4 regions of the Pseudoalteromonas sp. NZS127 genome follow, and region 4 is predicted to be linked to each of the others. Evidence: predicted binding sites of a transcription regulator. Region 4 holds the regulator's gene; each other region holds the start of a gene.
The links. Region 4 encodes sigma-54, which starts transcription at its own class of promoters, with help from an activator protein. Its sites were predicted from a motif close to GTTGGCACGNNNNTNGNNT; they were not measured.

Region 1: a site for sigma-54 is predicted at 2,883-2,901, ahead of glnA (glutamate--ammonia ligase). Genes of this name have one in related genera too.
Region 2: a site for sigma-54 is predicted at 6,282-6,300, ahead of I6E78_RS15285 (DUF2726 domain-containing protein). Genes of this name have one in related genera too.
Region 3: a site for sigma-54 is predicted at 1,219-1,237, ahead of I6E78_RS15545 (PspA/IM30 family protein). Genes of this name have one in related genera too.

Annotation. Positions count from the first base shown of each region.
Region 1 is NZ_JADYWN010000009.1:44,078-52,389, reverse strand. Features, by position in the region: gene I6E78_RS10060 (MBL fold metallo-hydrolase) at 1-274, shown strand, start outside; gene typA (translational GTPase TypA) at 623-2,446, opposite strand; gene glnA (glutamate--ammonia ligase) at 2,956-4,362, shown strand; gene I6E78_RS10045 (DUF4124 domain-containing protein) at 4,478-4,999, shown strand; gene glnL (nitrogen regulation protein NR(II)) at 5,098-6,168, shown strand; gene ntrC (nitrogen regulation protein NR(I)) at 6,184-7,569, shown strand; gene I6E78_RS10030 (Crp/Fnr family transcriptional regulator) at 7,599-8,057, shown strand; gene I6E78_RS10025 (RNA-binding S4 domain-containing protein) at 8,137-8,312, shown strand, end outside.
Region 2 is NZ_JADYWN010000020.1:9,951-18,262, reverse strand. Features, by position in the region: gene I6E78_RS15315 (aldo/keto reductase) at 1-477, shown strand, start outside; gene I6E78_RS15310 (hypothetical protein) at 504-680, shown strand; gene I6E78_RS15305 (peptidoglycan DD-metalloendopeptidase family protein) at 775-2,088, opposite strand; gene tyrS (tyrosine--tRNA ligase) at 2,591-3,790, shown strand; gene I6E78_RS15295 (cobalamin biosynthesis protein CobD/CbiB) at 3,886-4,830, opposite strand; gene mtnN (5'-methylthioadenosine/S-adenosylhomocysteine nucleosidase) at 4,831-5,538, opposite strand; gene I6E78_RS15285 (DUF2726 domain-containing protein) at 5,646-6,242, opposite strand; gene folE2 (GTP cyclohydrolase FolE2) at 6,358-7,278, opposite strand; gene arcB (aerobic respiration two-component sensor histidine kinase ArcB) at 7,492-8,312, shown strand, end outside.
Region 3 is NZ_JADYWN010000020.1:51,753-60,064, reverse strand. Features, by position in the region: gene dusA (tRNA dihydrouridine(20/20a) synthase DusA) at 94-1,026, shown strand; gene I6E78_RS15545 (PspA/IM30 family protein) at 1,280-1,960, shown strand; gene I6E78_RS15540 (PspC domain-containing protein) at 1,971-2,177, shown strand; gene I6E78_RS15535 (hypothetical protein) at 2,214-2,540, shown strand; gene I6E78_RS15530 (copper chaperone PCu(A)C) at 2,619-3,128, shown strand; gene I6E78_RS15525 (DUF2333 family protein) at 3,137-4,123, shown strand; gene I6E78_RS15520 (TIGR04219 family outer membrane beta-barrel protein) at 4,127-4,897, shown strand; gene I6E78_RS15515 (TIGR03899 family protein) at 4,934-5,821, opposite strand; gene I6E78_RS15510 (SRPBCC family protein) at 5,790-6,350, opposite strand; gene I6E78_RS15505 (YgiQ family radical SAM protein) at 6,652-8,312, shown strand, end outside.
Region 4 is NZ_JADYWN010000001.1:140,116-148,427, reverse strand. Features, by position in the region: gene mgtE (magnesium transporter) at 1-806, opposite strand, end outside; gene I6E78_RS00725 (HPr family phosphocarrier protein) at 954-1,226, opposite strand; gene rapZ (RNase adapter RapZ) at 1,270-2,115, opposite strand; gene ptsN (PTS IIA-like nitrogen regulatory protein PtsN) at 2,137-2,589, opposite strand; gene hpf (ribosome hibernation promoting factor) at 2,594-2,881, opposite strand; gene I6E78_RS00705 (RNA polymerase factor sigma-54) at 2,908-4,401, opposite strand; gene lptB (LPS export ABC transporter ATP-binding protein) at 4,471-5,196, opposite strand; gene lptA (lipopolysaccharide transport periplasmic protein LptA) at 5,193-5,738, opposite strand; gene lptC (LPS export ABC transporter periplasmic protein LptC) at 5,728-6,285, opposite strand; gene kdsC (3-deoxy-manno-octulosonate-8-phosphatase KdsC) at 6,282-6,833, opposite strand; gene I6E78_RS00680 (KpsF/GutQ family sugar-phosphate isomerase) at 6,834-7,805, opposite strand; gene I6E78_RS00675 (calcium/sodium antiporter) at 7,815-8,312, opposite strand, start outside.

The DNA.
Region 1 (8,312 bases), on a different contig from region 4:
TATAGACCTATGCCTAATGCCAATTGCCTCTTATTACCATAAAACTAACGCTAAAGGGTATCGCTACGTTCATACCACGCCAGAGGATGCCCTTAATGCGGCCACAGAGCTTAATTGCAAAGTAATGATACCATGGGGATATGGCAACTCAAGCTGGCAAATGGGCGATCACAGCAGCCACTCAGCACTATCGCGCTTACTGCATATGTATAAAAAAATGAATGCACCAGTACCGCTGTATATTTTAAATGAAGGCGAAACAATCAAACTTTAACGAATGCACGTAGGTTGGGTTGAGCGCAGCGAAACCCAACGAAAAAATACCCTGCCAACAAACACTAGTACTTTGCATTATCGGCTATTTTAAGCTCTCCCTTTTACTTTTTATTCTCATTCTGCATACAAAAGATCTTTAAGTGAATTATTCACAAAGAGGTTAAGAGGCGCTGCGCTTTTAGAGGAGAAAAACTCAATGTAATGCACAGCACGCCAATCATCGCGGTGATGATAATTTCTTTAATCTACCCTCTTTAATCTGTTATTTAGCTAACTTTCAAACACAAAAAAGCCGCTGTATTTTGCAATACAGCGGCTTTTAAAATCATTATTCTAAATTAATAGATTATGACTTAGGCGAACGACCCGCACGTTTACGTTCGTTTTCTGTAAGATGACGCTTACGAATACGAATGTTTAGTGGCGTTACTTCAACTAACTCATCTTCATCAATAAACTCAAGCGCTTGCTCAAGTGAATAGTTTAAAGGTGGAGAAAGCGTTTGCGCTTCATCTGTACCAGATGCACGTACGTTAGTTAACTGCTTACCTTTAAGGGCGTTAACTGTAAGGTCGTTATCACGGTTATGAATACCGATAACCATACCTTCGTAAACTTCAACACCGTGACCGATGAATAAACGGCCGCGCTCTTGTAAGTTAAACAATGCGTTAGTCAGTGCTTTACCTGTAGCATTTGCAATGATTACGCCGTTTTTACGAACACCGATTGAACCGCCTTTATGAGGACCGTAATGATCGAACGTATGGTACATAAGACCAGAACCCGAAGTAAGCGTCATGAAATCAGTTTGGAAACCAATTAAACCACGGCTTGGGATAATAAAGTCTAAACGCATACGGCCTTTGCCATCTGGAGTCATGTTAGTAAGTTCACCTTTACGTAGGCCAACTTGCTCCATTACAGAACCCTGGTGCTCTTCTTGACAGTCAATTGTTACTGTTTCAAACGGTTCTTCTAATACGCCGTCAACAGTACGCAAAATTACCTCTGGACGAGATACTGCAAGCTCGTAACCTTCACGACGCATGTTTTCGATTAAGATACCTAGGTGTAACTCACCACGGCCAGAAACACGGAAGCTATCTGGGCTACCAGTATCTTCAACACGAAGTGCTACGTTGTGTACTAATTCTTTGTCTAAACGCTCACGAATATTACGTGACGTTACAAACTTACCTTCTTTACCACAAAAAGGTGAGTTATTTACAGAGAATGTCATTGTTACTGTTGGCTCATCAACACTTAGTGGTGGTAATGCTTCAACGTTAGTAGTACAACAAACAGTGTCTGAAATCTTAAGCTCGCCAATACCGGTTACAGTAACGATGTTACCTGCATAACCACGGTCAGTTTCGATACGCTCAAGGCCTAAGTAGCTTTGAACTGTACCAATTTTACCGTTACGTTTAGTACCATCAGCACTAATAATAGTTACTTGTTGGTTTGGAGCAACAGAACCACGCTTGATACGACCAACACCAATTACACCCACGTATGAGTTGTAATCAAGTTGAGAAATCTGCATTTGGAAGTCACCTTCAGGATCTGCATCTGGTGGTGATACTTCGTCAACGATCATTTGGAACATGGCATCCATGTTATCAGATGGCTCGTCTAAATCTAATGTTGCCCAGCCGTTGATTGCTGATGCATAGATTACTTTAAAATCTAACTGCTCGTCAGTGGCGCCTAAGTTATCGAATAAATCAAAGATTTGATCCATAACCCAATCAGGACGTGCACTTGGCTTGTCGATTTTGTTAATTACTACGATTGGCTTTAAACCTTGCGCAAATGCCTTTTGCGTAACAAAACGCGTTTGTGGCATTGGGCCTTCTTGAGCGTCAACAATTAGTAATACTGAGTCAGCCATTGAAAGTACGCGTTCCACTTCACCACCGAAATCGGCGTGTCCTGGAGTATCTACGATATTAATGTGGTAGCCGTTCCATGAAATAGCGGTGTTTTTCGCTAAAATGGTAATACCACGCTCTCTTTCTATATCGTTTGAATCCATCACGCGCTCTTCATTACCGCCGCGTGTTTCTAATGTGCCTGAAAACTCAAGCAGTTTGTCAACCAGTGTAGTTTTACCGTGGTCAACGTGGGCGATAATTGCTATATTTCTTATCTTTTCGATACTCATTAATATTCACTCAGAGAAATTGAATCTCATTGATCCTGCAGGGGCTTACGCACTCACCTGCGTTTTCACGAGATGTCCCAGCATAGGATTTAAAAGGGCGCATATTATCCCTTATAAATGGAATGGATGAAAGTTTATCCAAAATAAATTTGCAAACTTTCTGGTTTTTTTATTTAACCTACTGTTTTAAATTAACTAATTATAAAAATAAAATTTTTAATATTTTTATAAAAACCTCCACTTTAATGACATTATTGCTATTTTGGTCAGTCTTTTGTATTTACTTTATGTTAGTCTATCACGATTAAATAGCGAGCAACTTTTTACTCTGTAACTGTTGCACTATATTGAAGCATTTACGCACCAAAATGGTGCGCATTAGTAACCGCCGTTATTACTTTTGTATTTTTTATGTTTATAAACATTAAGTTACAATAGTGGCACAAAATCAGCTTATAAAACACAAAGCATTTAAGCAGCAATAATAAAACCTTATAGTTGGAGGACACATGTCGCAATCGGTTTTAGATTTTATTAAAGAAAATGACGTTAAGTTCATTGATTTACGCTTTACTGATACCAAAGGTAAAGAACAGCATATTTCAATTCCTCATCATCAAATTGATGAAGACTTTTTTGAAGATGGTAAAATGTTCGATGGTTCTTCAATTGCTGGCTGGAAAGGCATTAACGAATCAGACATGGTGTTAATGCCTGTTGCTGAATCAGCTAAGCTTGACCCATTCACTGAAGAAGCCACATTAATTATACGTTGTGACGTAGTAGAGCCTTCTACATTACAAGGTTACGAGCGCGATCCTCGCTCTGTAGCAAAGCGTGCTGAAGAATATATGCGCTCTACGGGTATTGCTGATACGGTTTTATTTGGCCCAGAGCCAGAGTTCTTCGTATTTGATGACGTAAAATATAAAACAGACATGTCTGGCTCTATGTACAAAATCGATTCTAAGCAAGCTGCTTGGAACTCAGATAAAGAATACGCAGACGGCAATACAGGTCATCGCCCTGGCGTTAAAGGCGGTTACTTCCCAGTTGCTCCTGTTGATGATTTTCAAGATTGGCGCTCTGCTACTTGTCTAGTATTAGAAGAAATGGGACAAGTTGTTGAAGCACACCACCACGAAGTAGCAACTGCAGGGCAAAACGAAATTGCTACGCGCTTTAATACTATGGTAATTAAAGCCGATGAAATTCAAGAAATGAAGTATGTTATCCATAACATGGCTCATTTATACGGCAAAACAGCTACTTTTATGCCTAAACCTATTGTTGGCGATAACGGTTCTGGTATGCATTGTCATCAGTCGTTAGCTAAAGACGGTGTTAACTTATTTGCCGGTGATAAATACGGCGGTCTTTCTGAAGATGCGCTTTATTACATTGGCGGTATTATTAAACATGCTAAAGCAATTAATGCGTTTGCTAACGCCTCTACTAACTCGTACAAACGTTTAGTACCAGGTTACGAAGCACCGGTAATGCTTGCATACTCTGCACGTAACCGTTCTGCATCAATTCGTATTCCGGTAGTACCATCGGCTAAAGGTCGTCGTATTGAAGTACGCTTCCCTGATGCAACGGCTAACCCGTATCTTGCTTTTGCTGCCATGCTTATGGCTGGCCTTGATGGAATTAAAAATAAAATCCATCCTGGTGATGCAATGGATAAAGATTTATACGACCTACCGGCAGAAGAAGCAGCAGAAATTCCAACCGTTGCCTCTTCATTAGAAGAAGCACTGGCATCTCTTGATGCTGACCGTGAGTTTTTAAATCAAGGTGATGTGTTCTCTAATGATTTAATTGATGCTTACATTAAACTTAAGAGTCAAGAAGTTGAAAAACTTAACATGACAACGCACCCTATTGAGTTTGAAATGTATTACAGCTGTTAATTTTAATTAACAGTTATAAAATATATATTTAAGCCCGCTTTGCGGGCTTTTTTAATGGTAAATTAGTACTTTCTCCACTAAAGTAAAGTTAATGTAAAAAATGCAGGGTTGCAGAGTGAGTAGCAAGATTTTATTACTACTAATTACTTCATTATTAAGTGTTTGTAGTTACGCTGGTGAAAAAAAAATTTACGCATGGAAAGATAAAAATGGCGTATTGGTGTTTTCAGATACCCCTCATATTGGCGCCAAAGAGATAAAACTCACCAGCCAAGATTTAACCATGCCTGCAACAAATACTGATATTTTAAATAGCCAAACTAAAGTGCAGCCAGTTGCATTTAGTATTGGTATTGCATCGCCTGAGCACAAACAAACTATTCGTGAAAATACCGGCTCTGTGTATGTATCTGCTCGCATTACCCCCCGCTTTGAAAACGACTTTACAATACAGCTATTGCTTGATGGTAAAGCCTATGGCGCAGCAAGTGATACCTCAACCTTTGCTTTAAGAGATGTAGAGCGTGGTGAGCACACTCTGCAAGTTAAGCTGTACAACAAACAAAACCAAGTTATTGCGATAAGCCCATTAAGTGTGTTTTTTATGCACAGAAAAGGCTTAAGCTTAGGTAATTAACTCCCACCTAATTCATATTAAAAATAGCAATTGCAATTGCAGTGCAATTTCATTAAATTACTTGCCTGAAAACACAGGCGCACTAAAATGGTGCAACAATGCTTAATAACACACACTTTAGCCCTGAGCTACTCAATGCCATATGGCAAAATCAAACCACAGCCGTGATGCTTTTAAACGAAAGCTTTACGCTTATTTATGCTAATACCAGTACCAGTGAGCTGCTTGGTTTAGGCACTAAGCGTTTATTAGGGCAATCTTTTGATGATTTATTTAACTACCACTCAATCGATTTAAAACGCATAGCGCAATACTCTTTAATTGATGGCGTAGATTGCCACCAGCATAGGGCTGACGTGGTATTTGTTGATTCTCGCCATGCTAAATTAGCGGTCAGTTCAAAACAAATAAAATACCAAGGTGCGCTTTATATTTTATTAGAATGTCGGCAAACCGATGATGAAATTAAATTTGATCAAGCATCAAACCAAATGCATCAATACCAAGCCGCACGTAATTTAATTCGAGGTTTAGCACACGAAATTAAAAACCCTTTAGGGGGAATTCGCGGAGCGGCGCAGTTATTGCAGTACGAGGTAGACCAGCAAGAAAGAAATGAATGTGCCGAGCTTATTATTGAGCAAGCCGACCGACTGCGTGAGTTAGTAGATAGACTACTTGGGCCTAACCAATTACCGCAAAAGTCTTATGGCAATATACATCAAACTTTAGAGTCGGTGATCAAATTAAGTACCCTAGATAATAGTGACAATATTCGCTTGGTAAAAGATTACGACCCGAGTATTCCTGATGTCTATATTGACCAAAGTAAAGTGCAACAAGTGGTACTTAATATTGTGCGTAATGCCCAGCAGGCATTAGTTAATGGTGGGGAAATAAAAATTAAAACCCGAATTAACTATCAGCACCGTAGGCCCGGTAAGGCACCAAAAAAAGCCTTGTTAATTCAAGTGCTCGATAATGGCCCAGGGATTGATATTAGTGTACGCGATACTTTGTTTTATCCGATGATCACCAATAAAGATGGCGGCTCTGGATTGGGACTTTCTATAGCGCAAACATTAATTGATCAACACAATGGTTATATTGAGTGCGATAGCTGGCCTGGTCACACCGAATTTAATATTTATCTGCCTCTTGCAGATTAACGCCTTGGAGTACGCATGAAAACAGTTTGGCTTGTAGATGACGATGCCTCTATTCGTTTTGTATTAGAAAAAGCGCTTACTCGCGCAGGTTTTACAGTACAAAGCTTTGCTGAAGCACAAAGTGTGCTTAATGCATTAAAATTTAGCCAACCGAGCGTGCTGATCTCCGATGTAAGAATGCCCGGAATGGACGGCATGGCACTGCTGGAGCTAATAGCTGAGCAAGTGCCCGGCTTACCGGTTATTATTATTACCGCACATTCAGATCTCGATTCCGCCGTAAATGCTTTTCAAAAAGGGGCTTTTGAATATTTAGCCAAACCTTTTGATTTAAACGAAGCGGTTGCCCTAGTTGAAAGCGCCTATAGAGCTAATTCTACAAAAAAAGTTAAACGTAAACTCACGCCCCCTAAAAGCGCGCATATAATTGGCGAAGCACCTGCCATGCAAGAAGTATTTAGGGCCATAGGTAAGCTTGCAGCTTCAAGCATGAGTGTACTTATTAATGGTGAATCAGGAACGGGGAAAGAGCTTGTTGCCAGCGCCCTGCACAACCATAGCCCGCGTAAAGAAAACCAATTTATTGCGCTAAATATGGCCGCAATTCCTAAAGAGCTGGTTGAGTCAGAATTATTCGGCCATGAAAAAGGGGCTTTTACTGGTGCAGATAGCGTACGAAAAGGCCGTTTTGAACAAGCCAATGGCGGCACCCTATTTTTAGATGAAATTGGTGATATGCCCCTCGACGTACAAACTCGACTACTACGGGTATTATCTGATGGAGAGTTTTACCGTGTTGGCGGGCATAAAAGCATAAAAGTAGATGTGCGTATTATTGCTGCAACCCATCAAAACCTTGAGGAGCTCGTAAAACAAGGCAAGTTTAGGGATGACTTATTTCATCGCTTAAATGTAGTGCGCCTGCGCTTACCTGCCCTCAGGGAGCGTACCGAAGACATTGAGCGTCTAGCACTGCACTTTTTACATAAAAGCGCTAAAGATCTGCAAGTAGAAAGTAAAATTCTTAGCCTTAAAGCAATTGAGCAGCTACGCTTGTTCAGTTGGCCCGGTAACGTACGCCAATTAGAAAACACCTGCCGTTGGCTTACGGTTATGGCTCCTGGTGAGCTTGTTAGCGAGCAAGACTTGCCACCTGAAATTATTAATGCCTCACTAACTCAAGAAGAAGGCGATTGGTTAGATGCCTTCCAGTTATGGCTTAATCAGGAACTTAAACAAGGTAAGGAAAATATTTGGCCTAATATTCAAGCGCAACTCGAAACCCGCTTAATAAAAGCAGCACTCGCCAATTGCGCAGGCCACAAACAAGAAGCCGCTATAAAAATAGGCTGGGGACGCAATACATTGACCCGTAAATTAAAAGAGCGCAACATTAATTAGTTTTGCGCGTAATAACTCTTAGGTAATTAATGAAGTTAATAGAGAACATTCCGCTATTTAAACAGATGGAAATTATCAACCGTTTAGGGTTTTTTAAAGAATTTAGCCTTAACGAGCGCCAAATACTTTTAGAGTCGTTTGGTTTATTGTATTTAGTGCGCGAAAATTCATTTTTATTTAAACAGCACGACAACGATAAGCGCCTATTTATAGTACTTAGCGGTGCATTAATAGTGTTTAAGCACAACCATTTATTAGAGCTCGGTACTATACGCCCCGGGGAGTTTATAGGTGAAGGCGCTTTTATTAATAACCGTGCACGCAGCATTAGCGCACGCGCTAAAACAGATGCAATTGTGCTTGCTATTACCTCTGATTCCCTTACTCGCTTACCCAATGTAATACGCGAAAAAATTAAAGATCGAATAATAGAAGGTATGAGCTTACGTATTGCTAAGTTGAGCGAACACATAGAAAACCATGGTTAGATTTGTATACGCACTTTGATGCAAAAATAGTGACTTCACTTTATACTAGCGTTAATGCGTTACCCCACCGAGAGCAAACATGAACGAAGAATATATAGAAATTGAATTAGAAGAAGAGCCGATTGAGCTGTGTAAATTATTAAAAGTACTAAATTTAGTGGAAGGCGGCGGCCAAGCAAAAAACTTAATTGCTGAAGGTTATGTGGGTGTTAACCATGAAATTTGTACAATTAAACGGAAAAAACTATACAGTGG
Region 2 (8,312 bases), on a different contig from region 4:
CAGCAACAAATACAGTTTTTACAAACAGCCCTTGATATGCCCATAGTTGCCAACCAAATTGAAGCAAGCTTAAAGCAATCAGCCTGGGTTGATGAGGGGGTATATGTCGGTAACCGCGATGGCAAAGACATTAACTTTACTCCCGGCTTTATAGAATATTGCACCGAGCAGGAAATACAAATTCAAAGCTGGGGTAGCTTATGCCAAGGATTATATTCAGGAAAACAGCTGCAAAATGCATCACCTGCAGATATTAATACCGCTATATTAGTTAATAAGTTAGCAGCACTTTATAGAACGTCTGCCGAGGCTATTGTATTGGCTTGGTTACTGCGCCATCCGGCATTAATTCAACCGGTAATAGGCACAACTAATGCTAAGCGACTGGCTGCATCGTGCAGCGCTGTAAATATAGAATTAACCCGAGAGCATTGGTATGCATTATATGTCAGCGCCAAAGGGCACGAGTTACCCTAATTTAGACCCCCACTTAAGGTATTACTATGAATATATTCGTTATTTTAATTAGCTTGTTTGTCGCATTGTTAATATTAATTCCGTTATTAGAAAAGTATCAAAGTAAAATAGGCTTAGATGGCGCTAAAAAATACAGTAAGTATATATGGCCACTGGTAATGGTATCGTTAGTGGTACAGCTAATTTATGTATTAATGAATTAGTGTGTCAGTCTATTATTCATAGGCAAAAAAATTATAGGTACAAAAAAGCCTTTGCAAGTTACCTAGCAAAGGCTTTTTTAATAATGATTTAATATTACTTAAGTGCTAACTGTAGTTCGCGGTTGCGCTCTAACTGGGCAATAAAGTTATCAGCAATAGGCTTAAACTTGGCAAGCTCTGCACGTGGCAGCGGCTCTGACTTAGGCAATTTAACGGTTTTAGGATTACGATGAACACCATTAACTAAAAATTCATAGTGTAAGTGGGCACCGGTCACACGACCAGTAGAGCCAACAGTACCGAGTTGCTCACCTTGCTTAATTTTTTGCCCTGTTTTTACTAGGCGTTTATTAAGGTGCAAGTACTTAGTTACGTACTGTGTGCCATGGCTAATAAATACATAGTTACCATTATATTTACTGTAACCCGATTTAATAACTTTACCGTTACCTGAGGCAACTACCGGCGTGCCAGTGCGCGCCGCAAAGTCTATACCGCGATGCGCTCTAACTTGCCCCGTTACTGGGTGTAAACGTCGCGGGTTAAAGCTTGAGCTTATATATTTAAAACTAACTGGTGCACGTAAAAATGCTTTTTTCATGCTGCGCCCTTCAGGAGTATAAAAACTACCGTCAGTGTGGCGAATTGCAGCATAGCGCTGGCCTTGGTTAACAAATTCCGCAGCAATAATTTTACCAGTACCAATAAACTCACCATCTACATAGTGAGATTCATAAATTAAACCAAACCCATCGCCTTTGCGAATATCGTTAGCAAAATCTACATCCCAACCAAATATATCGGCAAAGTTCATTATTTGGCGCTCGCTTAAACCTGCAGCTATTGCTGAAGTCCAAAAGCTACTAGAAATTTCGCCGCCTACTGTTTTAGTTAGTGTTTCTATTTCTTTACTATCTATTGAAGTGTCGTATTGCCCTTCATCGTTTAAGGTAACAAATAAAGTGTCTGTTTTTGAAATAACGTAACGCAGCTGTGCTAAATCGCCATCTTTTGCGGTGGCAAAACTCAGTGTTTCACCCGGGTGAATTTTAGTAAGTTTGCGAGTTTCTGCGTTAGTGTTAATTAATTTATGTAACGTTTGAGCTGAAAAGCCAGCACGTTTAAAAATAATAGCTAAGTTATCTCCATTTTTTACTTGGTGATCAACAAAGTCGTATTCTGGCAGCTTGTCTGCTGCTTGCTCTGAGTTTAACGCAGTTAATTTTTCGTTGTCATCAACTTTAACTTGTAACTCATAGCGCTTGCCAATTTCTAGCGTGTTTTCACTATTGTCTTTGGATGCAGTGGCTTTTTCAGAAGGAAGAAAAGCTAAGCCAGCAATAGCAGAAACTAAGCCTAAAATAAGCAATTTGTGTTTTTTGGGGAGCGTGTGAACCACGTGAACCATAACGTGCCTTTTTCTGCTGTCAAGAAAATTAATAGATTATCTTGCAGGATATAACGAATAATGTACGAATACTAGTATTTTGTAGATTTAAACTAATGCTAAATTAAGCTAAAATCACAGGGCTTATAGGCATCTTAGTATTAAAGCAGCTTATGATCTAGGTGTTTTATTAATCTAGAACTAGGGCTAAACCGCGGTATTTTTGAGCAAAATAATAAAACAATGATGCATCATCACGTTAGTAATTTAAAAACCAAAGCTGCAGCTGTTTGTGCTGTTTTTAAAGTGTTGCAAACAGTTATCTTTACTCGTTTATGCAACTTATGCCGCTTTGCCTTATTTAGTGACGCTATCGTTTAAAAAGTTGTTTTAATTAGGTAATAATTTGCTATCTTAGTTACATAGGTTTATTGACTCTAAAAGTGCTACTTATCTAGTAATAAGCCGCGAGCATATTAATAATTAACCCCTTCGTTAACAGAATTTTTTGGAGTAACACACAGTGGATTTACAAACCGCTCTTGCAGAGATAAAACGCGGTACAGAAGAGATATTAATTGAAGATGAGTTAGTTGAAAAATTAAAATCTGGAAAAAAACTAAAAATTAAAGCGGGCTTTGATCCAACCGCGCCTGATTTACACTTAGGTCACACGGTACTTATTAATAAAATGAAAACCTTTCAGGACTTAGGTCATGAGGTTGTATTTTTAATTGGTGACTTTACCGGTATGATTGGCGACCCAACAGGTAAAAACGTAACGCGTAAGCCGCTTACTCGCGAAGACGTGCTTGCTAATGCTGAGACTTATAAAGAGCAAGTATTTAAAATTCTTGATCCTGCAAAAACCACGGTCGCATTTAATTCTACCTGGATGGAAAATTTAGGCGCAGCTGGAATGATCAAACTTGCAGCACGCCAAACCGTTGCGCGTATGTTAGAGCGTGATGATTTTAAAAAGCGTTACGCTAGTGGCCAGTCTATTGCTATTCATGAGTTTTTATATCCGTTAGTGCAAGGTTGGGATTCGGTTGCACTTGAGGCTGATGTAGAGCTCGGTGGTACTGATCAGCGCTTTAACCTGCTAATGGGTCGTGAGCTACAAAAAGACGAAGGCCAAAAACCACAAACAGTAATAATGACGCCGTTATTAGAGGGCACCGATGGGGTGCAAAAAATGTCTAAATCGTTGGGTAACTATATAGGTATTACCGATGCGCCTAACGATATGTTTGGTAAAATAATGTCGATTAGTGATGTGCTAATGTGGCGTTACTACGACTTATTAAGCGGGCTGTCGATTGCTGGTATTAACGCGCAAAAAGAGCGTGTAGAGCAAGGTACAAATCCTCGTGATATTAAAATTGAGTTAGCAAAAGAGCTTATTGCGCGCTTTCATAGTGAAGCCGATGCACAAGCAGCTCATGATGACTTTATTCAGCGCTTTCAGAAAAAAGCTCTGCCGGATGAAATACCTGAACTAACAGTAACCATTGAGCAAGACAGCATTTTAATTGCTAACTTGCTTAAAGAAGCTAACTTAGTTGCTAGTACATCAGAAGCAATGCGCATGATTAAGCAAGGTGCAGTTAAGCTCAACGGCGAAGATAAAATTACAGACACTAAACTTGAAATAGCAAAAGGCAGTACGGCTATTTACCAAGTAGGTAAGCGTAAGTTTGCAAATATTACTGTAGCGTAAAGCTAAACGGTAAAACGCTAAAAACCAGCCACGGCTGGTTTTTTTGTGCTTATATTTTTTGTATTTTTAATAATAGGTGTGTAACTCGCCCTTAGCTAAATGTTTTTAAGTATTTCTATGCAAACAACGACCAGTAACCAAAATACCCGCACTTGATTTAGTCTATTAATAGTAACCGGCACGTCCTCAGCAATAGGGAGGCGTTCGGTACCAATACGCATTTTGTTAAAACGTTCGCCAAAATACACTGCAGGCCCGCCTAGTTGTACGCCTAATGATGCAGAGCAAGTGCTTAAAAGCCACCCAGTATTAGTTTGATAAAAGTGCCTGCCATAATGCTTTATATAATGCATGCTTAGCTTGCTCGCTTTACTGGCTGCAATAGTCAGTGCCAATAAGCGCATAGGAATAAATTCAATAATAAACAAGGTAATTTTAAGCGGCTTTAAAAAAGGGCTGTTGGGTTTAATGTTACTGCGCCATGCCTGCTCAATTAAAGTAAGTAATCGATAGGCAAGCGCTGCAATAGGGCCAAGTACTAAAAAAACAAATATCACCACAAAGTAATATCTTGCAGTACGTAATATTAGGCTCTCTATTAAGGCTTTAATTATGCCTGCACCAGAGAGTTTAGTAACGTCTCGGGCTACTAATGGCTTTAATAGCTCACGGGCGGCAGATTTTTGGTTTTGTTTGGTAAGCTTAGCAATACGTAGTGATTTTTTATCAATAGCTTTACTCTCAAGGCATAAATATAAAATAAGCCCGGCGAGTAATTCAGGGTAAAATGCAAATTCCAGTAGTAATACAATAATAATAAGTACCACACTTAAAATAAGTGTACTGGCAAGGGCTGCGGCTAAATATTGATAGCTATTGGGTTCTGCTGCTTTATAAATACGCTTACCAATAGCGCTAAAAATAGCCGTTAAAGCGGTGTTAGGATGATACCAACTAACAAGTGGTAAAAAGCGCTCAGCAAGGAGCGCCATTATAAACACAATAAAGTCCAAGTGATTTTGAACCATATTGCTGAGCATTTACAGTGAAACTGCCGTTAGCTTTTCAAGTAACGCCACTACCATTTTAGATGAATTGATTGATGCTGTTTCTAGGTATTCTTCAAACGACTGCGGCGACTCTTTGCCGGCAATATCTGACATCGAGCGAATAACCACAAACGGTGTATTAAGTGTATGACAGGTTTGCGCAATTGATGCCCCTTCCATTTCTACTGCAAGCATTGTAGGAAAGTCGCTACGGGCTTTTTCAATACGTATTGGGTCACACATAAATATGTCGCCGGTACAAATTAAACCAACTAAGGTTTTTACGTCACTAATTTGCGCAATAGTTTGCTCTGCGGCAGCCACTAATTTAGGGTGTGCTGCAAAACCTGCTGGCATTTGTGGTACTTGACCTATTTCGTAACCAAAGGCAGTTACATCAACATCATGATGACGAACTTCTGACGAAATAACTACATCGCCCACATTTAATGACGGATCAAAGCCGCCGGCAGAGCCGGTGTTAATTACGCAATCAGGGGCGAAGTTGTCAATAAGTAATGTAGTTGCAATAGTTGATGCTACTTTACCAATACCAGATTGAACCAATGTTACTGTGTTACCTGCTAATTCACCGGTATAAAAAGTAAAACCAGCTTTAGTTAAAGTTTGTGGATTTTGCATTGCTTCGCGCAAAATTTTAACTTCTGGCTCCATTGCGCCAATAATACCAACATTCATAGTGTTAAGTTCCTGAGTTTGAATGCGCTGATTATACGTGAAGTTAGCGCTAAAAAACAAAAAAGCGAGCAGTTTTACTTTGCTCGCTTTTTATTATGTTATTTACGTTAAATTTCGGCTAGTGCTGTAGAGTGCGCTTTAGCTTGAGAAGGTGATAGTACCGCTGGTTTTTGAACTCGGGTACGAATAGGGCGAGCTGTTTGCGTAGCCGCAGGTTTGCCGAGTTTAAACATAATAGCGTCGCGTACTTCACTTGGGCGATAGCCTGATTTTACTTTCATACGAATATGCGGGATGCCAGCGGCCTCTAATGCGCCATTAACAAACCAGTCGCGTTGTGCTTTATGGCCATCTTTATTGGCATTGTTTACTAAGTCTACGGCTGCCACTATGGTCATTTTTTCTTTATCGACTAGCACAAAATCAAGCTGTTTATTTTTAGCTTTAGCCATTGCTGCACGCTTAGACTTTGCCGATAAACCTTGTTTGCAATCAATCACGTCGATTAGTTTTACACGACTAACAATTTTATACTGATCGCCCACTGCGCGTTCTAATAAATTTAAAAAAGCACTTTCTACTTGAGTAAATACATTTTGCTTGCGGGTAAAAGGATAAGGGTTTCCGCCATCATCGTTAAACTTTGACGCAACAACAGAGGCCCCAACAACTAATACTAAAATTGATAATAAAGCGAATTCCATACGGTAACTCCATAACAACAAATTGACACTGCTTAAGTAAAGCAATTAACGTGCCTAAATTAGTTGGTTAAGTAGTATGTTTCCGTATGGATATTGAATACTGCAAAATAAGAACTTAAGCTCTATAACCGCCAGCAACGCCTTTAACTGCAATAGCGAGTGCGTCGTGCGCATGCAGCGATTCGTAATGATTTATTTGTAACCAGTAATCACAGTATTGCTGTGTTTCTAGTAGCGCTTTAATTTTACGAGCAGCATCTTCACAAAACATTAAATTTTGACCATTTAGGCGGGCAAACTCTTGTTCATCTTCACGTTTCACTGCCGCTTGTACTGGCGTTTTTAATTCATCTTCAATCGTGTTAATTAAATTAACTACGTCAAATTGAGTAATATTACTGTCGAGCTTTACTTTTACATTAGCAATTGAGCGCTGCGAGTGTGGGGTGGCTACAATACCTTGCGTAGTACCTAGCCATTCTAGTGCTTCTTTTTGACTGAGGGTTTCTTGACTGAATTTTTCGGCAAATGCATTTTGTATCAGCTGACGCGCAAGTGCCGCTGAACATGGGCAAGTTGATGAATAGGTTACATCAACACTTAGCTCGTAATTAATAACACCTTGTTCAATTGTGCTGGTTAATATAACAGGGTAACTTTTCCAGCCAGCCTTGCCGCTTAATAACGATTTACGGCGCAGTGGTAATTCAAACTTAAATTCTATAAGTGCTTTATCACTTAAGCCTTCGTGGCTACTAATAAAAAAATCGAGCGCTTGAGCTAATGTTTGAGGATTAACTTGCTGCTCAGTAGAGAGCGTGTCGAGCGCTAAAAATAAGCGCGACATATGAATGCCTTTTGCATCTTCTTTGTGTAAGTTTACAAAAGCGCGGGCTTTAGCATTAACAGTAACTGGCGTTATGCCATGCGACTCAAAAATAAATGGCAGTTCAATTTCACCCATTCCCACCCAGTCTAATGTACCAGTTTGTAAGGCGGGAGCCGTGTTAGCTATATCGGGCATATTAGTTTGCATGGTGTGTTACTCGTTATTAGCAATAATAAAGCGCCGCATTTTACACTAAATAATTTATTGCTGGAATGATGAGTTGTAGCCAGCTAATGATTCAAACAATAAATATTAGAGTTTTTATCGCACAACCTGAAAATAGCTGATAGAAAATGCTAAAATTAACCATAACATGCAATTTAAACCTTTTTGTAATTAAGCTAAGAGACACACTGATATATGACCGATTCCTCTTTGAGCCCTTGGGCTCGAGTTCTTTCTAGTTTAATAACTCGGTTTGGTGAGTTTAAAACTGCAGCCATTTGCTATGCTTTGTTATTGGCAGTTTCGCTTGTTTTATCAAGTATGTTTTATTATGTTGCCGTTGGAGAAGTTAATCTTGTTGATATATTAGCAGTGGTATTTTTTACCTCTGTGGTATCGCCTCTGGTTATAAGCGTGCTAATAAATTCAATCAGGCAACTAGATGCCTCCTATGCATATTTAGACAGTGCGACAAAACAAGAAAAGCTACTCAATCAAACATTAAAAGATAATATAAATCGCTTAAATGTAGAAATTGATGAGCGTAAAATGGCGTTCCATGCCAAGCACCGGGCAATAGAAGAGCTAAGAAAAGAAATTGCTGAGCGTAAAAAAACACAACAAGAGCTTGCCCAGCAAAGTATGCTACAGCGCTCAATAGTAGACTCCTCCCCCGATTTATTTTATTACCGCGACAACAACGGTGTGTTTGCTGGCTGTAATAAAATGTTTGAAGAAGTAATGGGTAAAACCAGTGACGAATTAATCGGTAAGAGTGCTGAACAAATATTTCCTAATCAATTTTTATCTGAAGTTTTAAAAACCGATAAACAGGTAGAGCAAACTCATCAAGCATTAACTATAGATGTTCAATACGATGTGGGCGGCGAAACGCGTTGGTTTGAATTACGTAAATTGCCATTTATTAACGATAAAGGTGAGTACATAGGTTTACTTGCATTTGGCCGTGATATTACGAGTCGTAAAGAGGCTGCAGAAGCACTTGAAACAGCCTA
Region 3 (8,312 bases), on a different contig from region 4:
GGTAATTCAGACTATATGAATAACACACTAAATAAGGGCTTAAGCCCAGTAGTAGCAGGTAATACAGGGTTTAGACGGTTTAGCGTGGCGCCTATGTTGGATTGGACTGATCGTCATTGTCGTACTTTTCATCGTAAAATGACTAAGCATACAGTGTTGTACACGGAAATGATCACCACGGGTGCTATTTTGTTTGGCCGAGGCGACTACCTACACTTTAATCAACACGAAGGGCCCGTTGCATTGCAGCTGGGTGGCTCTGATCCACAGGCTCTTGCACAATGTGCAAAGCTTGCGGGTGAGCGTGGTTATGACGAAATTAACTTAAACGTAGGTTGCCCGTCAGATCGCGTGCAGAATGGTCGTTTCGGTGCTTGTTTAATGGGTGAGCCGCAATTAGTTGCTGACTGTGTGGCGGCAATGAAAGCAGAAGTAAATATACCTGTTACGGTTAAAACGCGCATTGGTATTGATGAGCAAGACTCGTATGAGTTTTTGTGTGCACTTATAGAAGCTTCGCATAATGTTGGGTGTGATGATTTTATTATTCATGCTCGTAAAGCTTGGTTAAAGGGGTTAAGCCCTAAAGAAAACCGTGAGGTACCGCCGCTTGATTATCCACGTGTTTATAAGTTGAAAAAAGATTATCCACAACTCGATTTAAGTCTTAATGGTGGCGTTAAAACAATTGAACAAAGTTTAGAGCATTTACAGCATATTGATGGTGTGATGATTGGTAGAGAAGCGTATAGCAACCCGTTTATACTCAATGAAGTGGATGAAAAGATTTATGGTGATATCGCTAACACGCAATCTCGTCATGATGTCGTGCGCTCTATGTATAGTTATATTGAAGACGAAATGCGCTTAGGGGCTAACTTTTGGCATGTTGCTCGTCATATGCTGGGGATTTTTCAGGGGCAGCCTGGTGCCCGTGGATTTAGGCGTCATCTGTCTGAAAATGGCCATGGAAAACAAGCCGACTTATCGGTAATGGATAAAGCTTTGAGTTTTGTACCTGAATAATCAGCTAAGTGAATAATTTAATAAATGAATAAATACAGCCATCTTCGGATGGCTTTTTTGATCCTAAAAAATAGTCAAAAGTTTAGTTTATTGGCTAATTACACTTAATCATATTCAGTTAAAAGTAACTTTAATTTATAAATTATAAGTTTAAGTTTCTGAATTTAATGTGTTTTACTGTTTATGTTATTACTTGGCATAACTCTTGGAATCTAATTTGTGTAATCACTTAAAAAGTTAACAGGAGAATCTCATGGGAATATTTAATCGCGTAACCGATATTGTTCAAGCAAATATAGTGTCGATATTAGACAAGGCAGAAGATCCAGAAAAATTACTTAATTTAATGCTCAGCGAGATGCAAGATGCACTTACTGAGTGTCGCATTACGACAGCGGCTTTGTTGTGCGAAGAAAAAACACTTAAACGTCAAATTGAAAATAAAAATAACAATTTAGTATATTGGCAGGATAAAGCTGAGCTAGCAATAGAGAGAGGTCGAGATGATTTAGCAAAATCAGCTTTACTTGAAAAACAAGCCATTAGTAACACAGTTGTAGCAAAGCAGCTGCAACTAGAAACGCTGCAGCAATCAATAACTAAAATGACAGCGGATTGTCAGCGTTTGCAACAAAAAATAGCCGAGGCTAAAGCCAAGCAAACACAGTTAGTACAGCGGCACAATATAGTGGCTGCAAGGGGGCAAATAAATAGCCAATTACAAAGTGAAAAAGTTGCACATGCACTCTCTCGATTTGAGAAAGTAGAGCAGCGCGTAGAAGGTATTGAAGCACAGGTAGAAGCGTACGAGCTTACTGATTCAGAAAATACTATAGCTGCACAAATAGACGCTTTGGTGAAAAACGAACAAGTAGATGCAGAATTAGCTCGCTTAAAAGCTGATTTAAAAACTAACTTAAAACAGAGTGCTTAAGGAGATAATTATGAATAGTTTTAACAGCAAACGTGGTTGGTACAAAGATCCACTAGATAAAAAAATATCTGGTGTGTGCAGTGGTTTAGCGCAGCGATTAGATTTACCTGTGTGGTCAACACGACTTGTCACTATTTTATTATTTTTGAGTTTTCCGTTTGCAATTGCACTAGGTTATTTTATTGCGCATTGCTGCCTAGAAGAAAAAGCAATTTAAGCTAATTTACATTTAGATTGAATTAAGGAGAGCTAAATGAAAGCGTTAGCCGTATGTATAATTGTTTATTTACTATTTTTTACTGATGTTGTCTCTGCGGTGCACTTTGATACTTGGCAATTACCGCTTTGGATTGCAGATACAAGTTGGACTGGGCTTGAGCTAATAGGAGCTTTAGCGGCTATTATTATTTTTGTAGCTGCTGCAGTACTAATAACGATAGGATTAGTTGGCGCAGCAGCAGTTGCATTAGTCGGAACTGTATTGGCATTTTTATTTGGATCGCTGATGATTGCTTGGCCGTTACTATTTATTGCGGTACTTTGCTGGTTAGTAGCTGATAACAAAAAAGTAGCATCTTAACTCCAAATTAACTGACTATTGCAACTGAACTATGTTAAATTTGATACTTAGCATTATGTTTTAACAAGGATTAGAGTGGTGATTAAACAGTGTATTTCAATTGTTTTGGTGTCGGTTTTAAGTCTTTTTTCATCATCATCGATGGCACATTCAGGGCATGATCACGATGCGGATGTTGCTATTATTAAGGTTAGTAATGCACAAGTAAGGGAGTTTTTACCTGCCATAACTTCAAGTGTAGGTTATTTAAGTATTATAAATCATAGTGATACTGTGGCTACGTTGACTAAAGCAACTATTGATGGCTTAGGTCGCGTTGAAATTCATGAGCACTCGCACGTAGATGGCATGATGAAAATGCAAAAAGTTGAATCGTTAACAATTAACGCCCATCAACAAATCGATTTTAAGCCTGGTGGCTATCATTTAATGATTTTTGAACCACAAGAACCGTTAAAAGTAGGCCAACAACGCAAACTCACACTATATTTTAGTGATGGCAACCGTGTATTTACCAATGCTCAGGTGGTATCGCTTGCATCACAAGCAGAACAATCACAAGCATCAAAACAACATACACATCATTAGGAGGATCAATGTCACAACATAAAGGGAAAATAGTTGCTGCATTAGCTATATTACTAATTATTTTTTACGCAATAGCTGTTTATTGGAGTACGGAGCCTGCTCGTTTTAATGTGGTAGAAAAAGCAAAGCAGCAAGCGCAGCAACGTAATGAGCAATTTGTTATTGGTTATACAACAACATCAACATTAATAACGGTAGCAAGTACGTTACTCGAAAAGCCAGGCGGTTATTTATCAAATGATGTTTTGCCGCCAAGTATAATAATGGACGATATGCCTGCGTGGGAATATGGCGCACTCGAAATGGTGCGTGATTTAGCCCTTTCTATGCGTAAAGATTTTAGCCGTTCGCAATCGCAATCAACTGAACACGAAGCTCTAAAAAAAGCACAGCCGCAGTTTAATATTAGCTCTGAAGCGTGGGCGTGGCCAAGCGCTGAAGGTGAGTACCAAAAAGGCATTGATTACTTATTGGTATATCGTACTCAAATAGCGAATGACCATGAGCGTGACAGTCAATTCTATGCTCGCGCCGATAACTTGCGCAGTTGGCTAAAAGAAGCTGAAAAGCGTTTAGGTAGCTTGAGTCAGCGTTTAAGCGCTAGTGTAGGCCAAGATAAAGTAAACACTGATTTAGCGGGTAATACATCAAATACACAAGCCACTTTTTCTCCATTACAACAGCAAGCAAAAACGCCATGGTTAGACATTGATGATGTATTTTATGAGTCGCGCGGTGCTACTTGGGCTTTATTGCATTTCTTACAAGCGGTAGAATATGACTTTGCCGATGTACTTGAGAAAAAGAATGCACGCGTAAGTGTGCAGCAAATTATACGAGAGCTTGAGGCAACTCAAGAAACAGTATGGAGCCCAATGATATTAAATGGGAATGGTTTTGGTTATGTAGCAAACCATTCACTGGTTATGGCAAATTATATATCTAGAGCCAATGCGGCTCTTATTGAACTTAGCGAATTATTGACCCAAGGATAGAAAATGAAAAAGTATTGTTTAGCAGCAGCCCTTTCAATGGCATGTTTAGCGCCTGCAGCGCAAGCTGATACCTTATTAGGCTTGTATGTAGGTGTTGATGGCTGGAAAGCGGATAACGAAGGAAGCTTTTCTTATAAAGGAAATGCACCACAAGATTTTAATTTTGACGATGAAACCTTCGTAAGCTACTACGCTGCACTTGAGCATCCAGTGCCATTAGTACCTAATATTAAATTAAGATACACAGAGCTTGAGCTTACCGGCTCTACACGTCTGGATAAAACATTTTCTTTTAATGGTTCAGATTACGTTGTAGGTACTACGGTTAATTCAGTAAGTGACTTAACTCACATTGATTACACATTTTATTACGAAATCTTTGATAACGACTTAATCTCTATCGATTTGGGTGTTAACGCTAAGCAGTTTGATGGTGAGATTTTAGTTAAAGGTACTACGCAACAAGGTGGCGCGGATTATACTGAAACTGTTGAGTTTTCAGGCTTTGTACCATTGGTTTACGGCCGCGCTGAAGCAGGCTTACCTTTTACCGGTTTAAGCGTGTTTTTTGAGGGCAGCTTTGTAGCAATTGACGATAGCAAAGTTCAAGATTACCAAATGGGTATTGCATGGGAATTTATTGATAACCTAGCAATAGATGTTGCTGTTAAAGCAGGTTACCGCTCAATGACATTAGAGCTAGACGATGTTGATGATATTAACACTAATATTGATGCATCGGGTCCATTTGCGGGCATTCAAGTACACTTTTAATTACACTGCTAATTAATAGTATATAGCGTGGTTTTGCTACTTAGTAGTATGCCACGCTAGTTCAAATTCACTCTCAAGTGCACTATTAAGTAACTGCTTATACACTTTATTTACCGGGTAGTTAATGAGTTTAGATAGCTCATCACCTGTTTGCGTAAACTTATAATAACTCAATACTAAATCGCTATTTTTTGCTTTTAACGTTACTTTTTGTGATAAAAACGATAACGTAAGTTCTTGCCCAGTTTTTAGTACCGCAGACTCAATCTCTTTTCGATATAGTAAATTTAAATCCATTAAAGTTAATATATCAGGAAAGCTAATCCCTGTTTTTCCTAAATTTAAAGATACTTTATTGCCCTTACGTAACAAATCAAATAGTGATGGTTTTTTATAAAACCCCAGTAAAATAAAGTGGCTATCGTCTTTTTCATTATAACCAGAGAGGGATACACACTTTTGTAGAGAGTCAGCTTCGCGCTGGGTCATATGCTTAAGTGTTTGCAAACTTTTTATTGAAAAAGTACCCGGGTTAAGCGTTTCACCGGTGAGTATTTTTGCCCAAAGTGACTGCATAGATTGATTTGAGGTATCACCACATAGTGCTACAAAGTGTTCTACCCAATCGGCATCGGGTTGTTTACTACTGGCTACGTCAGGACAAAAATCCATTGCCATAGCTAAAATTGTTTCTATATTTTGCTGTTGTTTAATGAGCAGTAAGTCTTGTCTTTTTTGTGCTCTAGCTAAAACGGTATTGTCGCTATTAATGCGATATAGCGGTTTAACCTTGCCTTGGGGGCCATAACTTTGCTCATTATTATGGGATGCCTCATTATTGCCTACTTTAATAATAGGATAACCCAGTAACGACTCTATGGTATTAGCGAGATTAATTCTTGCTTGTGCGGTTTTGACTGCCATGACTTTCCATTATTGTTTGTGCATCACTTAGCTGCGCTACTGTTTTTAAATTATTGAGCCCCAGTGATACTGCGTTACTTAAAATGTGCTCACTAAGCACAGCCACATACCCAGAAACTAAAGGCAGCGTGGCTTGCCCCGTAATTTGAAAAGTAACCGTGACCGTTTTTGCATTTTGCGTAAATATTACATTAGCGGCAATAATGTGTTCTTGAGCAAATAAAATATTCAACACCATTTTGTTTGCACTTAACGCTGTGGTGGTCATTTCACCTGCGCCCCATTTACTTTGCCATGATTGATGAGCACCAACCCCTGTGCTTGGCTCACCTAAGGAAAATTCTACAGAGGGATCCAGCTTCTTCCAAGGCGACCATTTATGCCACTGCGAAAAGTCAGTGATTAAGGGTTTTACTATGTGCGTATTAGCATTAATGTTAATACTCTTTGTTACGTTATAGCTCTGTGGTAGTAATAGGCCAATAACGATAAAAAGTAAGAGTAAAACTAATAAAAGCTGCACTAACATTTTTAATATTTTAATAAAAAAACCTCAGATAAATTAGGTTACAAACTCATAACTTATTATTAATTTAGCATATTAACTCGGGTGTGCTTAACTTTCGAGGTTAATTTTATAGCAACTATTTTTTAATTGAGCTAGATATTTAGCCACAACCTATAAAAAGTAATAGTTAATTTAGGTGTATAAGTATTAAAAAATAACGAAACTTCACTTTAAAACCGCGCGGCACAGCAAAGTAGTGCTCTATCAAGGTAGGTTGGTATAGGGTATAATTTGCGCCTTTTGTTATTAAACGGTCAACTTTATGAGCACACTTAAAGCTAAGCGCGCCTTATTCTCATACCCAAAGTATTGGGCAGAGTGTTATGGCACAGCACCATTTTTACCTACTACACGCGAAGAAATGGATGCACTTGGCTGGGATAGCTGCGATATAATTATTATTAGTGGCGATGCTTATGTAGATCATCCTAGTTTTGGGATGGCAGTAATTGGCCGGGTACTTGAGGCGCAAGGTTTTAGAGTGGGTATTATTGCCCAGCCAGAATGGGACTCTAAAGAAGCGTTTATGGCGCTGGGTAAACCCAATTTATTTTTTGGTGTAACCGCTGGCAACATGGACTCGATGATTAACCGTTATACTGCTGAAAAACGCATGCGCCATGATGATGCCTACACGCCAGACAATATTGGTGGTAAACGCCCTGATCGTGCGGTAATCATTTACTCACAGCGCTGCCGCGAAGCGTATAAAGATGTACCACTTATTTTAGGTGGCATTGAAGCAAGTTTACGCCGTGTTGCTCATTACGATTATTGGCAAGAAAAAGTGCGTCGTAGTGTTTTGTTTGACGCTAAAGCCGATATTTTAATATATGGTAATGCGGAGCGCCCACTGGTTGAGGTTGCTCATCGTATTGCCGCGGGCGAAAGTACCGATACCATTCAAGATGTACGAGGGACTGCGGTTATTCGTAAAGAGCCGTTACCAGGCTGGCGTGGCAGTGACTCTACCGCTATTGATAAAATAGGTAAAATTGATCCAATTCCAAACCCGTATGGCGCAGATGATGTTGGCTGTAGCAAATCAGAATTTAAACAAGCAGGTATAGACTTAAAAGCCGAAGCCGCCAAGGTTATTACTATTCAGCCAGCGCGCCCTAAGCCATGGGAAAAAACCTACGTTAAATTACCTGCGTTTGAGCAAGTAAGTGTGAATAAGCCATTGTATGCACATGCTTCTCGTATTGTGCACCAAGAAACTAACCCAGGTTGTGCTCGTGCTATTTTTCAGCGCCACGGCGATCGTTCTATTTGGGTTAATCCCCCAGCATATCCACTAGAAACACATGAAATGGACGCCGTATTTGGTTTGCCGTATCAACGTATTCCTCATCCTAGCTATGGGGATGCAAAAATACCTGCCTACGACATGATTAAAACGTCAGTTAATATTATGCGAGGCTGTTTTGGTGGTTGCAGTTTCTGTTCGATTACCGAACATGAAGGGCGGATTATTCAAAGCCGTTCGCAAGAATCAATAATTGAAGAAATTGAGCAAATTAGAGATAAAGTACCCGGGTTTACCGGGGTTATTTCTGACTTAGGTGGCCCAACAGCCAACATGTATAAATTGGGTTGTACTAGCAAAAAAGCAGAAAGTACCTGTAGACGTTTATCGTGTGTATACCCTGAAATATGTAAGCATATGGATACCGATCATACGCCAACAATTGAGCTGTATAAAAAAGCCCGTGAAGTTAAAGGCATTAAAAAAATCTTAATCGCCTCGGGTGTACGCTACGATTTAGCCGTGCAAGATCCACGTTACGTTAAAGAATTAGTTACTCACCATGTAGGTGGATATTTAAAAATAGCGCCAGAGCATACCGAAGATGGACCATTATCAAAAATGATGAAGCCAGGTATGGGAGCTTACGATCAGTTTAAAGCGTTATTTGATAA
Region 4 (8,312 bases):
GCTAAACCTAATAAGTGATGCTCTGCGTCTTCACGAATTACATCAACAATGTCATCGATAGTAACACGGCCAAGTAGCTGGGCGTTGTCGTCAACTACTGGGGCTGATATCCAGTTATGACGTTCAAATAACTGCGCCACTTCGCTTTCATCCATCGAAATAGGAATAGACTCACAGTCTTCATCCATTAGGTCGTGAACAATTTTTTCGGGCGAATTGGTTAGTAAGGTGCTTAACGATAAAGCGCCTAAAAAACAGTTATGCTTATCGACAACGTAAAGGTCGTCGGTACCCTCAGGGAGTTCGCCGCGCAGACGAATGTAACGCAGTACCACATCTAGGGTTACATCAGGGCGAATGGTTACTGTATCTGTGTTCATCAGCGCGCCAGCAGAGCGTTCCTGATAGGAGAGTGCTTGCGTAGCACGTTCTCTATCTTGAATGTCCATGGCGCTAACCACGTCTTTATAAACCGTGTCAGGCAGGCTTCGCAGTACTTCACCTAAGTCATCGTGGCCCATGTCTTCAGTGGCAGCAGCAATGTGCTTAGGTTCCATTTGGGCAATAATGCCTAAACGTACATCTTCAGAGAGTTCTTCAAGGACATCACCTTGTACATCTGGATCAACTAATTGCCAGAGCAGGCGACGAACTTTATGTGGTGATGATTCTAGTAAAAGTGCGGTATCACAAGGAGCTGTTTTTGCCAGCATGCGCCTAACTTGAACAAACTGACCACTATTGAGTGACTTGGTCACTTGTTGTAATTGTTGTAGTGGATAGTCTTGTTCGAAAGTTTCGGGCATTGGCGTCCTTAATTTATTTTTATAACGTTAGGGAAGAAGTTAGTCATTAACTTCGTTCAGTTTATCTTACTTTTTTTAGCCAAACTAGCTTAAGGTTTCACTAACCCTATATTTTAGCTCGTTTACTTGGTTTAAATAAAGTGCCTACTATTCTTGTTCGTTAAAGCGCTGCGCTATTAATTGGCCAACGGCATGTAAAGCATGCTCTGCATCGGGTCCTTCGCACACTACTTTTACTTCTTTACCTTGGCTGCTTTCTAGTAACATTAAAGCCAGTACGCTATCGCCAGCGGCTTCTTTTTCATCTTGAAATAAGGTAATAGATGCGTCAAATTGTACCGCTAATTGTGCTAATACGGTAGCAGCTCTAGCATGCAGGCCTAGCTTGTTTTTTATTAAAAATGTATTTTCTAAGCGCATAAGATACTCTACTTAAGCTGAACAGATGATTATTTAAATTGAATTATTTTTCTTGCTCGCGATGGCGAATTTTTACATTAGGGTGAGACATAGCAAAGCTTTCACCAATTGTTTGCGCTAAATAAACTGAGCGGTGCTGACCACCAGTACAACCAATAGCAATGGTTAAATAACTGCGATTATTACGCTCTAGGTGTGGTAACCACGTTTGTACAAAGGTTTGAATTTGCCAAGTGAATTTTTGCACAATACTATGACTAGCTAAATAATCTTTTACTGGTTGATCTAATCCAGTTAAAGGCTTGAGCTCCGGTTCCCAGTGTGGGTTTGGTAAAAAACGCGCATCAAAAACATAATCAGCACCTTTGGGAATACCATGCTTAAAGCCAAACGACTCAAAGGTAATGATAAGCTGTTTGTCTTTTTTACCGAGTATGGTTTCACGCATAGATTCAGCAAGTTGATGCACACTTAAATCGGTTGTATCAATGACATGATCAGCCCGCGTTACGAGTACATCGAGTAATTCTTTTTCCTTTTTTATTGCTAAATCTAGCGGTAGCGAATCAATCGAAAGCGGGTGCAAGCGACGTGTTTCTGAATAACGGCGGATTAACGTTTGATCGTCGCTATCTAAATAAAATAACGTTGGTTTAGCAAAGTCGGGTAAGTACTCAAGAATATCGTTAAACTGCTGCTGGTCTTTAGGCAGGTTACGCACGTCTATACTAACGGCTATTTTATCGTAGTTATCAGAGACACTGCGCACTAATGAAGGCAGCAAATTTACCGGAATATTATCTACACAATAGTAACCTAAATCTTCTACAACACGTAAAGCAACTGACTTACCAGAACCTGATCGGCCACTTATAATAATTAATTCCATTTACCACCCCTTTATTAGTAACTAGGATTGATCCAAAATAACTTGGTATAACGCTTCATCAGACTTTGCCGCACGCAATTGCTTACAAAACTCTTTATCGTTTAGTTTATCAGCTATTGTGGCTAGTGTTTTCAAGTGCTGCTGGTTATCGCCATCGGGCACTATAAGCGCAACAAAAATATCAACTGGACGATTATCAATTGCATCAAAATTAATAGCGGTTTCGCTTATTAAAATTAAGGCAAGAGGCTCTTGTGCCCCGCTCATACGGCCATGTGGAATTGCTATTCCTCGGCCAATACCGGTACTACCTAGCTTTTCTCTTGCCAATAAAGCAGTGAGAATATCTTGCTGAGGTAAATACGGCATTTTTTTATGCGCGAGTTCACTGATGAATTCTAAAATTCTTTTTTTACTATTAAAAAGGACCACAGCTTTGCTGCAGTCCTGGCATATAAGTGAGCTTAATTTCATAGTGTTAGTGTCGAGCAAACTTCTCTTTGTGTTTAATTACTTGACGATCGAGTTTGTCAATCAACGAGTCAATGGCAGCGTACATATCTTGGTGTTCGGTCGATGCAAATAGCTCAGCGCCACTTACAAAAATTGTTGCTTCAGCTTTTTGACTTAATTTTTCTACATCGAGAATAACATGCACATTAGTTATGTGATCTGAGTGTCTTTGCAGCTTTGCAAATTTATTATTTACATAGTCTCTTAATGAGTCTGTAATGTCTACATGACGACCAGTTAAGTTTAGTTGCATCAGCATTTTCCTCTTTGTTGTACGTCTTAAATCAAGCTTTTACGTTGATTCGACGGGGGAATAGCCAGAGATTCGCGATATTTTGCAATTGTCCGTCTAGCTACTTTAATTCCTTGCTCAGCCAATATATCTGCAATCTTGCTATCACTCAATGGTTTGGCTAAGTTTTCTGCAGCTATCAACTTTTTAATCAGGGCACGTATGGCAGTTGATGAACATTCGCCACCATTTTCGGTGCTTACATGGCTTGAAAAAAAGTACTTAAGCTCAAAAATGCCACGTGGAGTGTGCATATATTTTTGCGTAGTGACCCGTGAAATAGTCGACTCGTGCATTTCAACTATTTCGGCAACATCGTTTAATACCATAGGTTTCATGGCTTCTGGGCCATGTTCAAAAAACGCTTGTTGCTGCTTAACAATACAATTAGTTACTTTCAGGAGTGTTTCGTTTCTACTTTCTAGGCTTTTAATAAACCATTTAGCTTCTTGTAAGTGCGAGCGAATAAATTGGCTGTCACCGCTGGATTTTACTGTACGAGACATAGCCGCATATTGGCTGTTAACACGTATTTTTGGCATGCTATCTGGGTTTAGCTCTACCACCCAGCGGCCTTTTATTTTTTTAACAGACACGTCAGGTATAACGTATTCAGACTCTTCTCTGACAATAGTATCCGCAGGCTTAGGATTAAGCGTATGAATAAGTGTCATTATTTCTTTAAGCTCTTCTTCTTTGAGCTTAGTTTTTTTCATTAACGTACGATAGTCGCGAGCAGCGAGTAAATCGATATGATCAGTTAACACCATTTTTGTTTCGTTAATATAAGGGGTGTCTTTATCAAATTGATTTAATTGAATGCATAAGCATTCTTGCAAGCTGCGAGCTGCAATACCAACAGGATCAAATAATTGAATGCGCTTTAGCACTGCTTCTATTTCATCTAGTTCTACTTCGTGTTCGTCGTCAGTTTCTTGGTTAAAGCTTGCTAAAAGGTCTTCGCAACTGAGGGTTAAAATACCAGAGTCATCTACGGCTTCAACAATAGCTATGGCAATAGCTTCGTCGGTAGGGCTAAAAGGGGTGAGCTGTAATTGCCACATTAAGTATTCATGCAGGGTTTCGGTTGATGCACCTTGATAAATAGATTCATCTTCAGGCATTGGCCCTGATGAAGAGGCAGGCGCTGCGCTCATATATTCATCCCATGATACATCCATGGCCATGTCGTCGCTTATGGTGTCTTTATTTAGTGCTTCACCGCTATCTTGCTCATACTCGCTTGGGGTGTCGTCAGCAGAGGCGCTAACAGTAATGTCATCTGCTTTTTGCTCGTTTTTACCTGCTGATTCTTCCGTGTAATCTTGTTCATCAACTTCAAGTAATGGGTTGCTATCAAGTGCTTCTTGTATTTCTTGCTGGAGATCCAAGGTACTAAGCTGCAATAAGCGAATAGCCTGTTGCAGTTGCGGAGTCATTGTAAGTTGCTGGCCCATGCGCAGCTGTAATGATTGCCTCATTTATCTCTAACAATCCTTATAAATTGATATGATTAATCTTAGCAGATGCTTATAGTAATAACATAAATATTACAGTTTGAACTGCTCGCCTAAATAAACATCACGTACTGTTTTATCGTTTAATACAAATTCAGGAGTACCAGATGCAATTAGCTCCCCATGAGAAACAATGTAGGCTTTTTCACAAACATCAAGGGTTTCCCTTACATTGTGGTCGGTAATTAGTACGCCAATACCACGATTTTTAAGGTGTTCTATAATTTTTTTAATATCGAGTACTGAAATAGGATCCACGCCAGCAAAGGGCTCATCAAGCAATATAAATTTAGGATCTGCAGCTAAAGCACGTGCTATTTCTACGCGGCGACGTTCACCACCAGATAGTGCCATACCTAAGCTGTCGCGAATATGTTGCAGGCTAAATTCGTCCAACAAACTATTTAGGGTTTCTTCCCTGGCTTGTTTATTTAGTTGCTTACGCGTTTCTAAAATAGCCATTAAATTTTGATACACAGTGAGCTTTCTAAAAATAGAAGACTCTTGTGGTAAATAACCAATACCTAAACGAGCACGGCTGTGCATAGGAAGTAAGGTAATATCGTTATCATCAATTAATATTTTACCTTTGTCGCTAGGAACTAAGCCTACAATCATGTAAAAGGTAGTGGTTTTACCTGCGCCATTTGGGCCAAGTAAACCAACAATGCTGCCAGCTTTTACTTCAAGTCCTACATTTTTAACAACTTCACGGCCTTTATAGCTTTTTGCTAATAGCTCTGCTTTTAATGTACTCATGGCTGACCTTTATTGAGTTTTTGTTCTTTTTTTACGTCTATAGGCACTAAAATAGTGTGTACCCGATCAGTTGAGTTTTCATCTTTTTCAGCACTTATAAGCTGTTGCTCTATATCGTAGGTGATGCTTTTAGCCGTAATTTTTTGCCCAGCTTGAGAAATGTTTGCATCTCCTACTAGGGTTAAAAAACGTTTCGCTACATCGTAACGTACTTCGTTAGCGCTGGCGCTCATGACAGTACCATCTGCTTGCTTTTCTTCAAAATATGCAGGACTGCCCGTGGCAATTAATAGTTGTTTATTATCGCCAAGTTCGTCGCGCTTATGTACTTCTAAACGATCGGCGGTGATACGACGATTACCGTGAATTATCTCGACGTTTTTCTCAAAAATACCAACGTTTTCTTTTAGTTGGCCTTCTTGGCGGTCAGCACTAATAGAAATTTGATTAGCTAATGGGGAAGTACTTTGCTCTGCCGCATTACTATTAAATACAAGTATAAGCGATGGAATAATAAGTATTTTTGCAAGGTTATTGGTCATAATATAGTGTTCGCGTATGGTTAATTAGTTTTATCACCTCGGTTGTTAAATTGGCTTCAAGGCCTTTACCGGTGATCTTTAAATTCGGTCCAGTTATAATAACGGGCTGTTCGCTGCGCATAGTGAGTAGCATTATATCTACTTGAATATTGTCGGCGGTAATTTTGTCTATCATTGCGCCATCAATTAAGTTTTGGGCAGTTACATTACCCTCTAAAATTAATTGTCTTTCATCGTAAAGTGTTGCTTCATCAGCATTGATACGCCACGTTTTTTGTCTGTCGTCGTACAATATGAAAGTAGGTTTTTCGAATAAGGTAAATCCTAGCTGCTCGTAAAGCTCCGTTTTAACCGCAGTTACTTTATGGCTAATTTCACCGTTTTCGTCAAAAGCTGTTTGTTTTAGCTCAATGGCGGTGTAATCGGGTTTAGCTATTACTTCTGAGTCGGCTTTAGCAACCGTATTTACCTGAGTAAAATAAGGGTACCAAAGCCAAACCATACAGGTGATGAATAAAACGCTTAAGACTATGCGCGCTATATTCATGAACTGGTGCCTTGGCTAGTTAATGGTTTATTGTTTTCAAGCATAAGTAAGTCGGTTAGCTCTCTTACTGCACCAAAACCACCCGGCATTTGCGTAGTGTAATGTGCTAAGCGTTTAATTAGTGGGTGCGCGTCATTTACTGCTACTGCAAAGCCAACTAACTCCATAACAGGCATATCAGGGCCATCATCACCAATATAAGCAATTTGCTCATCGCTCAAATTAAGCTTGTTTTTAAGTTCTTGGTAGGCAATAAGCTTGTTTTCTTGACCTTGATAAATATGCTGCACGGTTAAGCTGGTCATACGTTGTTGTACTATTTGCGAGTGCCTGCCGGTAATAACCGCTACTTCAAAGCCGCTGTTAATAAGTGCTTTAATACCAAAGCCATCTTTTGTATTAAATGCTTTTAGCTCTTCATCTTGGTTGCCAAGATAAATTCGGCCATCAGAAAATACGCCATCAATATCGCATATAAGTAGTTTTACTTTTTTTGCGCGCGCTTTAGCGTCATCACTTAGCGCTTGATAGAGTTCTTCAAATTGCATTTATAATACTCCTGCTTTAAGTAGGTCTTGCATATTGAGTGCCCCAATAGGCTGATTATGCTCATTAATAATAATTAAGCCATTAATGCGTTTATGTTCCATAATATTAAGCGCTTGCGCAGCAAGCATATCTTGGGTTGCCGTGGTACACGATTTAGTCATTACTGCATCTATTGACGTGGTATGAATATCAACGCGTTGCTCTAAAATACGGCGTAAATCACCATCGGTAAATAACCCAGCGAGTTGCTGATTATCGTCAACTATGGCGGTCATACCTAAGCCTTTAGCTGTCATTTCAATCAGCGCATCTTTAATAGTTTGCGAAGTAGTTATAATAGGCGTATTTACACCGCTGTGCATAACATCTTTTAAGGTGAGCAGTAATCGCTTCCCTAAACTGCCACCGGGATGCGATAGTGCAAAGTCATCGGCAGTAAATCCGCGTGCTTCTAACAGTGCTACCGCCATTGCATCGCCCATAGCGAGTGTTGCCGTGGTACTGGCTGTTGGTGCTAAGCCTAATGAGCAGGCTTCTTTTTCTACTTTAATGCATACATGCACGTTAGCAAGTGTGGCCATGGTTGATTGTGTATTTCCTGTCATGGAAATAATTTTTGCACCAAGGCGTTTTAACACTGGAATAATATTAAGTACTTCACTGGTTTCGCCTGAGTTAGAAATAAGCATAACGACATCGTTTTTAGTGATCATGCCCAAATCGCCGTGGCTGGCTTCGCCTGGGTGCACAAAAAAAGCAGGGCTACCAGTGCTTGCTAAAGTTGCCGCAATTTTATGGCCAATATGCCCCGACTTACCCATACCAATAATTATAATACGGCCGCTGCAGTCATACATAAGCTGACATGCCTGATGAAAATTATCATCTACATATTGTTTTATATCAAAAAGTGCTTGGCGCTCGATATCAAGAACACGTAGCCCTTGCTCGATAAAACTTAGCTTGGTCATAGACAACTCTTACCCTATTTGACTAAAGATGTAACCTTGGTAAATCAAAAATGCGCTTAGCAGTAAACCACCTTCTACTCTATTGATACGCTGAGCGCCTCTAAAGTTCAATGACATAACAATAAGTGCCAAGGTTGCTGCAATCATAATCAGTACATCACGATTAGCAATAGAAGGGTCGATTATCGATGGATTGATAATACCGGCAAGTGGTAACACGGCTAAAATATTAAAAATATTTGAGCCCACAATATTACCCAGTGCTAGGTCATCTTCATTTTTAAGCACACCTGCAACAGACGCTGCCAGTTCTGGTAAACTGGTGCCAATAGCAATAATAGTTAAGCCAATTACCAAGTCACTTAAGCCAAAGAATTTTGCAATATCGACAGCTGAGCCAACTAAAAAGTGAGAACTAACAGGAAGTAATATCAAGCCTACAATGAGCCAAAAAACTGCCTTTTTAGTGGGAACGTTATCGGGTACTTCATCGCAGGCTTCGTTTAC